Regions from separate parts of the Escherichia fergusonii ATCC 35469 genome, predicted to be linked through region 2. Evidence: predicted binding sites of a transcription regulator. Region 2 holds the regulator's gene; the other holds the start of a gene.
The links. Region 2 encodes PurR, which represses purine synthesis genes. Its sites were predicted from a motif close to CANGCAAACGTTTGCNTG; they were not measured.

Region 1: a site for PurR is predicted at 2,080-2,097, ahead of purT (formate-dependent phosphoribosylglycinamide formyltransferase). Genes of this name have one in related genera too.

What each region holds. Positions count from the first base shown of each region.
Region 1 covers NC_011740.1:1,265,651-1,273,043, forward strand. The annotation lists gene edd (phosphogluconate dehydratase) at 1-24, shown strand, start outside; gene kdgA (bifunctional 4-hydroxy-2-oxoglutarate aldolase/2-dehydro-3-deoxy-phosphogluconate aldolase) at 61-702, shown strand; gene purT (formate-dependent phosphoribosylglycinamide formyltransferase) at 867-2,045, opposite strand; gene yebG (DNA damage-inducible protein YebG) at 2,176-2,466, shown strand; gene yebF (protein YebF) at 2,533-2,889, shown strand; gene EFER_RS06205 (tellurite resistance TerB family protein) at 3,112-3,765, shown strand; gene ptrB (oligopeptidase B) at 3,854-5,929, shown strand; gene exoX (exodeoxyribonuclease X) at 5,911-6,573, opposite strand; gene EFER_RS06220 (nitrilase-related carbon-nitrogen hydrolase) at 6,597-7,271, opposite strand; gene holE (DNA polymerase III subunit theta) at 7,361-7,393, opposite strand, start outside.
Region 2 covers NC_011740.1:1,419,660-1,427,052, forward strand. The annotation lists gene cfa (cyclopropane fatty acyl phospholipid synthase) at 1-829, opposite strand, end outside; gene punC (purine nucleoside transporter PunC) at 1,119-2,324, opposite strand; gene punR (DNA-binding transcriptional activator PunR) at 2,438-3,370, shown strand; gene purR (HTH-type transcriptional repressor PurR) at 3,367-4,392, opposite strand; gene cydH (cytochrome bd-I oxidase subunit CydH) at 4,689-4,778, shown strand; gene EFER_RS07015 (MFS transporter) at 4,946-6,112, shown strand; gene sodB (superoxide dismutase [Fe]) at 6,158-6,739, opposite strand; gene EFER_RS07025 (C40 family peptidase) at 6,945-7,393, opposite strand, start outside.

The DNA.
Region 1 (7,393 bases), 150 kb from region 2:
GGCGCAACCTGTATCACCTTCTAAAAGTTAAAATTTGTAATCAGGCGAGAGATAACTCTGATGAAAAACTGGAAAACAAGTGCGGAATCCATCCTGACCACTGGCCCGGTAGTACCGGTTATTGTGGTTAATAAACTGGAACATGCGGTGCCTATGGCAAAAGCGCTGGTTGCTGGTGGTGTACGTGTGCTGGAAGTGACTTTACGTACTGCCTGTGCCGTTGATGCGATTCGCGCAATTGCAAAAGAAGTGCCGGAAGCAATCGTAGGTGCAGGTACTGTTCTGAATCCACAGCAACTGGCCGAAGTGACTGAGGCTGGCGCGCAATTTGCTATCAGCCCGGGTCTGACTGAGCCACTGTTGAAAGCAGCAACCGAAGGCACTATTCCACTGATCCCTGGTATCAGCACGGTTTCTGAACTGATGCTGGGTATGGATTACGGTCTGAAAGAGTTTAAGTTCTTCCCGGCTGAAGCAAATGGTGGCACCAAAGCGTTGCAGGCGATTGCAGGACCGTTTTCTCAGGTTCGTTTCTGCCCGACTGGTGGTATCTCTCCGGCAAACTATCGTGACTACCTGGCGTTGAAGAGCGTGCTTTGCATTGGTGGTTCCTGGCTGGTTCCGGCGGATGCACTGGAAGCTGGTGATTACGACCGTATTACTAAACTGGCGCGTGAGGCAGTAGAAGGCGCGAAGTTGTAAGAAAAAGATTGCTGAAGTCCGGATGGACCCCGCAATACATTGAATTTGTATGCCGGATAAGACGCTTACGCCCCATCCGGCATGTACAAAGCACAAAATATCAGCAATAAAAATGCCCGATCATAAGTCGGGCATTTTTATTGGTCAGTACTAACAGTCGGTATTTAACCTTGTACTTTCACCTGCACCGCAGCGTGTTTTGCTCGTTCAATTGCTTCTTCAATACTCTCTGCCGTAGCCAGTACTACTCCCAGACGACGACTGCCATCAATTTCTGGTTTCCCGAATAAACGAATCTGCAAACCAGCCCCAACAGCAAGTTGCACATTGTCAAAGGTTACATTCTGGCTGGTTAGTTGCGGCAGAATTACGGCAGAGGCAGAAGGCCCATATTGACGAATTGCACCAATTGGTAAGCCGAGGAAAGCACGTACGTGAAGTGCAAATTCAGAGAGATCCTGAGAAATTAGTGTCACCATTCCGGTGTCATGGGGGCGAGGGGAGACCTCACTGAAAATGACCTCGTCGCCACAGACAAAAAGCTCTACACCAAACAGGCCGTAACCACCCAGTGCAAGTACCACCTTGCGGGCGATCTCCTGAGCACGTTCCAGCGCCAGCTTACTCATCTGTTGTGGTTGCCAGGATTCACGATAATCACCGTCCTGCTGACGATGCCCGACTGGATCACAAAAATGAACACCATCCACGGCACTGACAGTCAGCAGGGTAATTTCAAAGTCAAACTTCACCACACCTTCTACGATGACCCGGCCTGCGCCCGCACGTCCGCCTTGCTGCGCATATTCCCAGGCTTGAGTCAGTTGTTCGGCACTGCGAATAAAACTTTGTCCTTTGCCTGATGAACTCATCACTGGTTTAACAATGCACGGATAGCCTATTTCTTCTACCGCAGTAAGGAAGTTTTCTTCGCTTTCGGCGAAGCGATATGTCGATGTGGGTAATTGAAGTTCTTCTGCGGCCAGACGCCGAATACCTTCACGATTCATGGTCAACTGTGTGGCCCGCGCACAAGGCACAACATGCTGGCCTTCTTGCTCCAGCTTCACAAGAGTATCAGTAGCGATAGCCTCAATTTCTGGCACGATGTAATGGGGTTTTTCCTGTTCCACCACATGACGTAGCGCATCGCCATCCAGCATATTAATTACATATGAACGATGCGCGACATGCATGGCGGGGGCATCAGCATAGCGGTCAACGGCAATGACTTCCACGCCAAGTCGCTGACACTCAATCGCCACTTCTTTACCCAGTTCGCCAGAACCCAATAACATTACTCGCGTTGCTGCCGGACGCAGCGCTGTGCCTAATACCGTCATATCTAAATCCCCTGAAAAATTCCGCCGCAGTATAAACGAAAACGTTTGCGTATGTCTTTATGCTTGCTTGCAAAACTCAACTAAAGTGAATATACTGTATAAAAACACAGTTATAGTAAGAGGCTGCAAAATGGCGGTTGAAGTTAAATACGTAGTCATTCGTGAGGGTGAAGAAAAAATGTCGTTTGCCAGCAAAAAGGAAGCCGATGCGTATGACAAAATGCTTGATACGGCGGATATGCTCGATACATGGCTGGCTTGTTCGCCAGTTCACATGGAAGATGCACAGCGAGAGGCGCTCTCTTTGTGGCTGGCAGGACAAAAAGATGTGCTCAGTACAATTCTGAAAACGGGCAAACTACCGACGCCACAAGTGGTGGAACCTTCCTCAGATACTGAGGACGATTCTCAGGCAGCATAAAGCGACTTGCGCTCCTGACGATTTGTACCATGCTTTCTCCTGAATCATTGTGCTATGGAGAAAAAGATGAATAAAAGAGGAGCGTTGTTGGCTATGTTACTGCTTGGTGCGAGTGCGTCAGTTATCGCTGTCGACAACGAGACAAGCAAATCGGTAACATTTCCCAAATGTGAAGGGCTTGATGCAAATGGCATTGCTGCCAGCGTCAAACGTGATTACCAACAAAACAGGGTTGTACGCTGGGCTGACGATCAAAAATCAGTCGGCCAGGCCGATCCTGTCGCATGGGTCAGTGTGCGGGATATTCAGGGTAAGGATGATAAATGGCGTGTACCACTGACAGTTCGAGGTAAAAGCGCCGATATTCATTATCTGGTTACGGTCGATTGCAAAGCAGGTACAGCTGAGTATCACCGGCAATAAACAAAAATTAGTGCAATTATCCTGGCTCCGTTAGGAGTCGAAAATCTTTTTTATTCTTTAAACTGCAATACTATCAGTAGATTAGGCTAGTATTGCAGATAGCCTTTTCTTTAACTTCCCGTCTCTGCTCATTTCATTTGCGAAACTTTTTCCTCACATACATTTTCTGACGTACCCGTCAGGTATGCTATACAAATCCAACATCACTCTTTGAGAGGCAAAATGGCTAACTGGCTGAATCAATTACAATCTCTGCTTGGGCAAAATGTTTCAAACGCCTCTGGTGTTCAGGGATTAAGTAAATTACTTGTACCTGGCGCACTAGGCGGTCTGGCAGGTTTGCTTATTGCCAATAAATCATCTCGTAAATTACTCAGTAAATATGGTACCAGTGCTCTGCTGGTTGGAGGCGGTGCGGTAGCAGGTACGGTCCTGTGGAATAAGTACAAAGAGAAAGTGCGAGCTGCCCATCAAAATGAACCTCAATTTGGCAATCAGTCATCACCACTTGATGAACGCACTGAGCGCTTAATCCTCACCCTGGTGTTTGCTGCGAAAAGCGATGGACATATTGATGCCAAAGAACGTGCTGCGATTGACACTCAGCTACGTGAAGCGGGTATTGAAGAGCAGGGAAGAGTTCTCATTGAGCAAGCCATTGAACAGCCGCTTGATCCTCAACGCCTGGCAAAAGGGATTCGTAACGAGGAAGAGGCACTGGAAATTTACTTCCTTAGCTGCGCGGCAATAGATATCGATCATTTTATGGAACGCAGTTACCTGAATGCCTTGGGTGATGCACTGAAGATCCCGCAGGATGTACGTGAAGGGATTGAACATGATTTACAACAGCAAAAGAATGCGTTGTCAGGTTAACGTCCCATCATAGAGTTGCATGTTTCGCTTGCATCCCGGGTGACTTTTGCCACCCTTATAGGATGTTTCATTCAGAAAGAACAATAACATGCTACCGAAAGCTAACCGAATACCCCATGAGTTAACGCTACATGGCGACACGCGCATCGATAATTATTTCTGGCTGCGGGATGACACCCGCTCGCAGCCAGAAGTGCTGGAGTATCTCAAAGATGAAAATGCGTACGGACACCAAATTATGTCTACGCAGCAGGCGCTCCAGGAGCGGGTATTAAAGGAGATTATCGACCGTATTCCGCCGCGAGAAGAATCAGCACCCTATGTGAAAAACGGTTATCGCTATCGTCATATTTACGAACCAGGTTGCGAATACGCCATTTATCAACGCCAGTCGGTGCTCAGTGAAGAGTGGGATGAGTGGACCACATTACTGGATGCGAACAAACGCGCAGCACATAGTGAGTTTTATTCACTCGGTGGGCTTGCTATCTCGCCTGATAACACCATTATGGCACTGGCGGAAGATTATCTTTCACGGCGGCAATACGGCATTCGTTTTCGTAACCTGCAAACCGGTAACTGGTATCCAGAATTGCTCGACAATGTGGCACCGGAATTTGTCTGGGCCAATGACTCGCTCACTTTTTATTATGTGCGAAAACATCCCACCACACTTTTGCCTTATCAGGTTTGGCGGCATAACGTTGGCACGCCATTCACTCACGATGAGCTTATCTATGAAGAGAAAGACGACACGTTTTATGTCAGTCTGCACAAAACCACATCAAAACATTATGTGGTGATTCATCTGGCCAGTGCTACAACCAGCGAAGTGCAACTGTTGGACGCAGAATTAGCCGATGCCGAACCGTTTGTCTTTCTGCCAAGACGTAAAGATCACGAATACAGTCTCGACCACTATCAACATAAGTTTTATCTGCGTTCAAATCGAAATGGTAAAAACTTTGGCCTTTACCGTACCCGGGTGCGTGATGAGCAGGCGTGGGAAGAACTGATCCCGCCGCGTGAAAACATTATGCTGGAAGGATTTACGCTGTTTACCGACTGGCTGGTGGTAGAGGAGAGGCAACGCGGCCTGACAAGTTTGCGGCAAATTAATCGCAAAACACGGGAAGTGATTGGTATAGCCTTTGATGATCCTGCATATGTAACCTGGCTTGCTTACAATCCAGAACCTGAAACCTCGCGTTTGCGCTATGGTTACTCCTCGATGACCACACCAGATACTTTATTTGAACTGGACATGGATACCGGTGAACGACGCGCCCTTAAGCAGACAGAAGTGCCCGGTTTTAATCCTGATAACTATCGCAGTGAACATGTGTGGATTACGGCGAGAGATGGCGTCGAAGTGCCAGTTTCTCTGGTTTACCATCGAAAACATTTTCGTAAGGGACAAAATCCGTTGCTGGTGTATGGCTATGGCTCATACGGGGCAAGTATTGATGCGGATTTCAGTAGTAGCCGACTCAGCCTGTTGGATCGCGGGTTTGTTTACGCCATTGTGCATGTGCGTGGAGGCGGTGAACTGGGGCAACAATGGTACGAAGATGGCAAGTTTCTCAAAAAGAAAAATACCTTCAACGACTATCTTGATGCTTGCGATGCGTTATTAAAACTGGGCTACGGTTCACCTTCACTTTGTTTCGGCATGGGAGGGAGTGCAGGCGGGATGTTAATGGGGGTTGCCATTAATGAACGACCTGAACTGTTTCACGGTGTTATTGCGCAAGTTCCGTTTGTCGATGTACTGACAACAATGCTTGATGAGTCGATCCCTTTAACGACAGGAGAATTCGAAGAGTGGGGCAATCCGCAAGATCCCGAGTATTACAGCTATATAAAAAGCTACAGCCCGTATGACAATGTTACTACGCAGGATTACCCCCATCTGCTGGTGACAACTGGTCTGCATGATTCACAAGTACAATACTGGGAACCGGCAAAATGGGTCGCTAAACTGCGGGAATTAAAAACCGACAAAAATCTTTTACTGCTCTGTACAGACATGGATTCGGGGCATGGTGGGAAATCCGGGCGCTTTAAATCTTATGAAGGCGTAGCCCTGGAGTTCGCATTTTTGATCGCACTGGCGCAGGGAACATTACCAGGCACTACGCACAATCACGCATTTCCCAGATAATGTTTCAGCGTTAACCGTAGTTCCGGGCTCATACTGTCGAGATTATTAAACAACCATCGCAGGTAGCCCGGATCACGTTCAGCAATTTCAGAGACCGCTTTGCCACGATATTTGCCGAAGGTAAATGTCGTCAGCAAGGCTGGACGTCCGGTGATATTGGCCATTTGCTCTGCTGTCCAGCCAGAGACATTCATAATATCAATCAGCAACGCCGCAGTAATGTAACAGTCATATAAGGCCCGGTGATGATGTAGCCCTGGTGGTGTTTGAACATTCAGTTTGCGCGATTTATACAAAGCCATATTGCTGTATTTGATTCCCGGCCATAAATGCCGCGAAAGCTTCATGGTGCAGATCCACTCGCCAGGCATTTCTGGCAATACACGACGGTCAAAACTGGCATTATGTGCAACATACCAGTCGCTACCGTAATAATGCGGGATCACTTCCTCAATCCACGGTTTATCCGCGACCATGGCTTCAGTAATACGGTGGATAGCCATTGCCTGAGGGGTGATTGGACGGTCAGGGCGTACCAGGTGACTCATAGGGTTAGTAATTTTACCATCCACCACGTCAACAGACGCGATTTCAACAATTCCGCCCTGTAAACCACAAGTTTCTGTATCGATGACGCGCAACATGGCTTTGCTCCTGACCAAAAAGCTTAGCGTAAAGGAATGATATCTCCTTGCCAACCTTCATTCGTTCTTTGTCCGGTTAATAATAATGATCCCCGATCAGCCCGAACAATCAGCTGTCCGTGTTCATCCCATAATGCACTGCTACCTCGTGCATTTGCCATCAGCACAGCAATGGAATACTTGTGGGAAAAATACTGTAAATGAGACGTCGATGCTATCAAGTCTCGTTCACTTACGTTCTGGAAAGTTGTGAAAAGCGAACTGGTTGAGTCCAAATCAAGCGCATCAGGTTGCCTGGTTATCACATTAATGTGTTTTAAGTGTCTGGAAAGACAGGCTCCGTGGCTTTGGGGAAAATAATGTGGTTTGGTCATCCAGGGGGCGAAAACGGCAATGCCTCTGACAAAATGGTCGTTTTGTTCTACAGGTAAACCAGCGATAACTGTAATCCGCCTGGAGGCTGCGGCATACGCTAAGGGTTGCAATAACAGGTCATCCGGTGGTGGGGGAAGCGTGCCTTTGGTCTCATCACATCCGAGCAAAGACAGGGAAGGGAAAACCAGCAATTCGCAATACTGCCTGGCAGCAGCGTGAATAAATTCCAGATGGAGAGAAATGTTTTCTGATAGTGAAATCTGACGAGGTTCGTATTGGGCGGCTGCGATCTTCCAGGGGGGACATAATGACTTCCTTTTCATAGTGCCTGTTAGCAACTCTAAAGCATAGGTTAAGAATTTGCTTATAAATTAACAGGCAACATGTAAGGAGTTGTAATTATAGTGCTAATTTATTTCATTTTGGGTTCGTAGGGCAACCGTGA
Region 2 (7,393 bases):
CATTATGGTCGGTCTTTTTGGAACCGATGGTGTGTAGCAGGAATAAACCGTCTGGTTTTAAATTACGGTCTACCACTTCGAAGTAAGTGTTGTAATTCTTTGGCCCGACATGTTCGAACATCCCAACCGAAACGATCCGATCAAACTGGTCGTTAAGATCACGATAATCTTCCAGCAGAATCTCCACATCTAGCCCGGCGCAACGTTCCTGAGCCATTTTTTGTTGCTCAGCAGAAATCGTTACCCCAACAACACTGGCACCATAATGAGTGGCAAGATACTGCGACAAGCCGCCCCAGCCACAGCCGATATCCAGAACCCGCATCCCTGGTTTCAAATGCAATTTTTCGCAAATCATTTTCAACTTCGCTTGCTGGGCAGCTTCCAGGTTATCGGCATCTTTCCAGTAAGCGCAGGAATATTGCATGTAGGGATCAAGCATTCGGCTGAATAGATCATTACCCAAATCGTAATGTTCTTTGCCCACTATCCAGGCGCGTTTTTTACTTTGCAGGTTGAACAAGCGAGCGCTTGCAATACGGAGTGTGTCTTTGAGATGGCGGGGGAGTTGGTTTTCCAGACCGGCGCGCAGGACTTTGCTAAAGAACATATCGAGTCTGTCGCATTCCCACCAGCCATCCATGTAACTCTCACCCAAGCCCAGCGATCCTTCCTGCAAAACGCGTTTAAAAAAATCGGGGTTTTTGACACGAATATCCGCCGGTGCTGAGCCATTGATTGTAATGTCAGCACGGCTAAGTAATTCGTTGGCGATGCGATACCAGTCATCATCCGGTACGCTAACTTCTTCTATACACGATGAACTCATAGCTTCTCCATCACTGGTCGGTGATCAGAACCTTAAAACAGCGTAGTCGCTTTTATGGCTTTGTGAGAAATCTCACGGAAAAATTCCGTGAGCCTGGAATCCGACGTAGAACAGAGGAAGGGAGAAACCCTTGCCGAAATGACCATCCATAGTAAACCGGGAACATCCTGATCCCGTTAACGCATAATAATTATCGTCTTTTTTAACAACTGAAAATTAGTATAGGCCGCAAAAACCATTCATACAACAGAAAAATCTTAGCGACCTATCCATAAATCATATCAATTTATCAGTGCGATTCACCGTGTGCCATATCGCTACGCTGACAGCATTCGTTCGCAGTTTCTGCATGGCTTTGCATCTTATAGCCCACAGTAACCAACACAACAGTGGCTAACATCACGCTGGTTGTGGTCAGTAACGGGGTGCTGATAAGCCAGGAAACCACCAGGCTTGCGAGAAAGCATAATCCCAACTGCAGAGTATTTTGCAACGCAGCTGCACGTCCGGTCGCTTGCGGGAACGGACGTAACGCCTGCGCCACAACAATCGGGTAGATCGCACCATTGGCAATCGCCATCACACAGAACGGAATTAAAATTTCAACCAGCGAAACGTGATTGATAAAGCTGGTCGCCCAGGTGGCAATAACGCTCAGCGCAAACAGTACCAATAACCAGGGCAACATTTGCTGGCCATGCCATTTCTGCAATGCCGCACGGCAACCATAACCACCAATCAGGAAAGCGATAGTCTGTGGAACATAACTCAAACCAATCACCGCCGGGGTGTAACCCATTTCACTGAGAATGAATGGCGAACCTGTCAGCCAGGCGAAAAAGCTGGCAGAACACGCTGCATAAATCAGCACATTGCCACGGTAAGCCTTTGAACGCAGCAGGGTAGTGAAAGTGAGTGACTGCTGCTTATTTTCCTGATTTTTACGCGCAGGTTTAAGGCGCAGAGCAGGAATCATCAACAAGACAGTGATGGCAAACAGCGTGGCAAAAATGGATTGCCATGAAAAATGCACCAGTAGCCAGCTTCCCACTAACGGCGCCAGGGCAGGAGATAACCCCACCAGCGGCATAATCGTGGCGAAAATACGGTTAACTTTTTGTGAAGGATAATAATCGGTCACCAGTGCCTGCCAGATAACCGCTGCGGCACAGACACCAATCGCCTGGATAAAGCGCAAAACGAGTAATCCTACAGCGTTAGTGACCCACAGCATCCCCAAACTTCCGAGGGCAAAGATGGTCAGGCCAAGCAGCAGTATTGGTTTACGACCATAACGGTCTGATAGCGGTCCCCATAACAGCTGCGCGACGGCAAAGCCCGCCAGAAACAGACTGAGACTGGCACTAACGGCAGAAGCCGGGGTTTGCAGATCTGCCTGTATAGCGGCGAAAGCAGGTAAATACATATCGGTTGCCAGGAAACCGAGTACGCTTAAACCTGCCAGCCAGACTAAAAATCCTTTCCCAGGTTGCATAATTCATTCTCTGTAGTTATCAGTAAGACATCGGCGCAAAGTGTAGGGAGTGAAATTCTGATTGTGAAACGTTAATATTTGACGGGTGATTTCAAAAATTTTGTAGGCAGAATATGTGGTCTGAATACTCTCTTGAAGTGGTTGATGCGGTGGCGCGCAATGGCAGCTTTAGCGCAGCAGCACAGGAATTACATCGAGTGCCTTCTGCCGTCAGCTATACCGTAAGACAACTGGAAGAATGGTTAGCGGTGCCTCTTTTCGAACGCCGACACCGTGATGTAGAACTGACTCCGGCGGGAGCATGGTTTCTGAAAGAGGGGCGATCTGTTATCAAAAAAATGCAGATCACGCGACAACAATGCCAGCAAATTGCCAATGGGTGGCGAGGTGAGTTGGCCATCGCGGTGGATAACATTGTTCGTCCAGAACGTACACGTCAATTGATCGTCGATTTTTACCGTCATTTTGACGATGTTGAATTGCGCGTATTCCAGGAAGTCTTCAATGGTGTCTGGGATGCACTGGCTGACGGACGTGTGGAACTGGCTATAGGCGCGACACAAGCGATTCCTGTAGGGGGGCGCTATACGTTTCGCGATATGGGAATGTTGAGTTGGTGTTGCGTGGTTGCCAGTCATCATCCACTGGCAGCAATGCCGGGGCCATTAAGTGATGATACGTTGCGCAACTGGCCCTCGTTGGTGCGTGAAGACACATCAAGAAATCTACCAAAACGTATTACCTGGTTGTTGGATAACCAAAAAAGGGTAGTGGTACCGGACTGGGAGTCTTCAGCTACCTGTATTTCCGCTGGGTTATGCATGGCGATGGTACCTACGCATTTTGCCAAGCCGTGGATCGACAGCGGTAAATGGGTAGCGCTACAGCTTGAAAATCCATTCCCGGACGCTGCCTGTTGTCTTACCTGGCAGCAAAACGATATGTCACCAGCGCTCGCCTGGTTGCTGGATTATCTGGGAGACAGCGAAACGCTGAATAAAGAGTGGTTGCGGGAGCCAGAATCGGCTCCCACAAAGACATCTTAACGACGATAGTCGCGGAAAGGACCATCTGCGACAGAACGACGTTCAATCAGGCGCGGATGTACTTCAATGGATTGCGGTTCTTCACGCTTATTCACAATACGGTCCAGCAACATGTTGAATGCTGTTTCGCCCAGTGAATCTTTTGGCTGGTGAATAGTTGTCAGTGCTGGCGTGAAGTAACGGGCGTTGCGCACGTTATCATAACCGATCACTGAAATATCTTGTGGTACACGCAGGCCCATTTCATCGGCAGCACACAATGCACCCATGGCCATGATATCGCCACCACAGAAAACTGCCGTGGGGCGATGCGTTTGCGCAAGAATCTGCTGCATTGCGCGATAACCAGATTCTGGTTCGAAATCTCCCTGTACGATCCAGTTTTCCGGCACTTTAATCAGCGCTTCTTCCATCGCTTTCATAAAGCCTGCCAGACGACCCGCGCCGGTATTACGTTCCAGAGGTCCGGGGATTACGCCGATATCGCGGTGTCCACGTTCAATCAGGTAACGACCTGCCATGTATCCGCCTTCAAAAGCGTTATCAATCACGGCATCGGTGAAATCAGCTTTTGCCTCACCCCAATCCATGACCACCATTGGGATGTGGCGATACTCTTCCAGCATGGTGAGCAAGGGCTCTGGATATTCAGAACACATTACCAGCAATCCATCCACGCGCTTTTGCGCCATCATGGAAAGGTAAGCACGTTGCTTTTCCAGGTTGTTCCAGGCATTACCCAAAATCAGCGTGTAGCCTTTCTGGAAGCAGTTTTTCTCAACCGCTTCAATGATTTCCGCAAAATAAGCAGCTTCACTACTGGTTGCCAGCAGGCCGATTGACTTGGTGTGGTTAACCTTCAGACTTCGAGCAACGGCGCTCGGAGAATAATGCAATTCTTTGATTGCTGCCCAGACGGCATTACGGGTTTCTTCCGCAACAAAGCGTGTTTTGTTGATTACGTGTGAAACAGTTGTAGTGGAAACGTTTGCTCGCTTCGCTACATCTTTGATTGTTGCCATTACATCTCACTCCAGACCCGATCCATAACTCCATTAAATGCCAGGTAAACGTTTGCCTTTACACACCCTGAGCGCAACGTCAGGGTTGCGGCACGCCGGAAAATACGACACGGAACGACAGGAAGGGGTCAATGGCCGGTACGCTATACTTGTAAGCGTGGAATTTTGGCCGATCTTGACCAAAAGGGGAAGTGCTAAAAACAGTTATCACGCTAAATGGCGGGAGATTTTTAGCCAAATGTATGCAAAAATGCGCTACATCACTTTTTGTGTGGGAATAAAAAGGAGAAAACTTGATGAGCAATGATCTGAAATACTCTTTAATTACGACCTTAATCGTCCTCGCTTTGATCGTTGCGGGTGGTCTGACCGCAGCTCTGCACTGATTTTTACCCCGAGGGAGAATTCTCTCCCTCATTCGCTCTTCTCCAATTGTTAGCAAATCTGCAAAAGTGTTTTGTAAATTTGTTATTTTCATTATTTTGTGATTGATGTCATGCTTTTCTCCACTTACTTAGGTATCGCGTAAAACGCGAAGACGTGGAGTCGAAGCATGAAGATAAATTATCCCTTGCTGGCGCTGGCAATTGGCGCATTTGGTATTGGGACAACGGAATTCTCCCCAATGGGCTTGTTGCCTGTGATCGCTCGTGGTGTGGATGTCTCCATACCTGCGGCTGGTATGTTGATTAGTGCCTATGCCGTGGGAGTCATGGTTGGTGCGCCTTTAATGACATTGTTACTTTCTCATCGCGCCCGACGTAACGCCCTGATTTTTCTGATGGCAATCTTTACGCTTGGTAATGTACTTTCTGCGATTGCGCCAGATTACACCACATTAATGTTGTCACGTATTTTGACCAGCCTTAACCATGGCGCCTTCTTCGGTCTTGGTTCGGTTGTCGCTGCAAGCGTAGTGCCTAAGCACAAGCAGGCGAGTGCCGTTGCCACGATGTTTATGGGGTTGACGCTGGCTAATATTGGTGGCGTACCCGCAGCCACCTGGCTTGGTGAAACAATTGGCTGGCGAATGTCCTTTATGGCAACGGCAGTGTTAGGGGTGGTTTCAATGGTCAGTCTTTGGTTCTCTTTACCAAAAGGTGGGGCAGGGGCACGGCCAGATGTCAAAAAAGAACTGGGTGTGCTGTTACGACCGCAAGTGCTCTCAGCACTGCTGACCACGGTACTGGGCGCGGGGGCCATGTTTACGCTCTATACCTATATCTCTCCTGTATTACAAACCATTACCCATGCGACGCCTGTGTTCGTAACGGCAATGCTGGTGTTGATTGGTGTTGGTTTTTCTATCGGCAATTACCTGGGCGGCAAATTTGCTGATCGCTCTGTGAATGGAACGCTAAAAGGCTTTTTATTCTTGCTGATGGTGATTATGTTGCTGATTCCATTCCTGGCACGCAATGAGTATGGTGCCGCGGTCGCGATGGTTGTCTGGGGGGCGGCTACCTTTGCTGTTGTTCCACCATTGCAAATGCGGGTGATGCGCGTTGCCAGTGAAGCGCCGGGGCTATCTTCTTCGGTCAATATTGGGGCGTTTAATTTAGGAAACGCTTTAGGTGCGGCAGCTGGTGGCGCGGTGATATCCGGCGGCCTGGGCTACAGTTTTGTTCCGGTGATGGGGGCAATCATTGCCGGGGTGGCGTTACTGTTGGTGTTTATTTCGGCGCGTAAACAACCTGAGGCGGTATGCGTGGCGGGTTGATAGCAAACAAAAACGCAGAAGGGAAAGCCTTCTGCGTTATCACAATTACTCAGCGAAGTTTTTCGCAGCAAATTCCCAGTTTACCAGTGCCCAGAAATGCTCCAGGTAGCCAGGACGTGCATTACGATAGTCGATGTAGTAAGCGTGTTCCCAGACGTCAACGGTCAGCAGCGGTTTCGCGTCAGTAGTCAGCGGAGTGCCCGCGTTAGAGGTCGACACGATAGCCAGTTTGCCATCGCTGTTTTTCACCAACCAGGTCCAGCCAGAACCAAAGTTTTTGATAGCCGCATCAGTAAACTGTGCTTTGAAGTCAGCAAAGCTACCGAAAGAGGCTGCGATGGCTTCCGCGAGTTTACCTGTTGGTTCACCGCCAGCATTCGGAGCCAGGCAGTTCCAGTAGAAGGTGTGGTTCCAGACCTGAGCGGCGTTGTTAAATACGCCACCTTCAGAGCTACGAATAATCTCTTCCAGAGACTTACCTTCAAACGCGGTACCTTTGATCAGGTTGTTCAGGTTAGTGACATACGTCTGGTGATGTTTGCCATAGTGGTACTCAATGGTTTCCGCAGAGATGTGCGGAGCCAATGCATCTTTGGCATACGGTAGTGCAGGTAATTCAAACGACATTGCTACTCTCCTTCTTCATTATTGGAATTACTCTACTTAATTAGGGGGGCAGGCAGACAGTAAGCGAACGCAACCATCTCCCATGCAACCTGAATTATGACGAGTATACGCACAATAGCCTTATTGTGCGTGAGGATAGGGTAACAAAATAAAAGGTGAGACAAAAGATGAACTTACCCTGTTGCGTTCACAACAGGGTAAATTTTTAGCGGATGGTTTGTGGGGTCATCACCCGGCGAGCGCCGACATAATGGCGTTGCCAGTAATCTTCACTCAAAGAGGTGATTTTGATTTCCTGACCACTACGCGGCGACTGGATGAATTTTCCGTTACCCACATAAACCCCTACATGATCTGCAGTACCACGACCTTGGGTACGAAAGAACACCAGATCACCATTTTTCAATTCACTGCGTTCAATGGGCGCCGCATCACGCAGGTGATACATCTCATTAGCAGTACGAGGAATGCGGAATTTAACCAGATCTTTGTAGGCGTAATAAACCAGACCACTGCAATCAAATCCTGTGCGTGGAGACGTGCCTCCCCAACGATACGGTTTGCCAATTTGCTGCATTAGTTTGTTCATTGCCGTTTTAGTGGCTTTTTGCACTCTGGCTTTATGGGCATCAGCAATGGTGCCTGGCGCGGCAT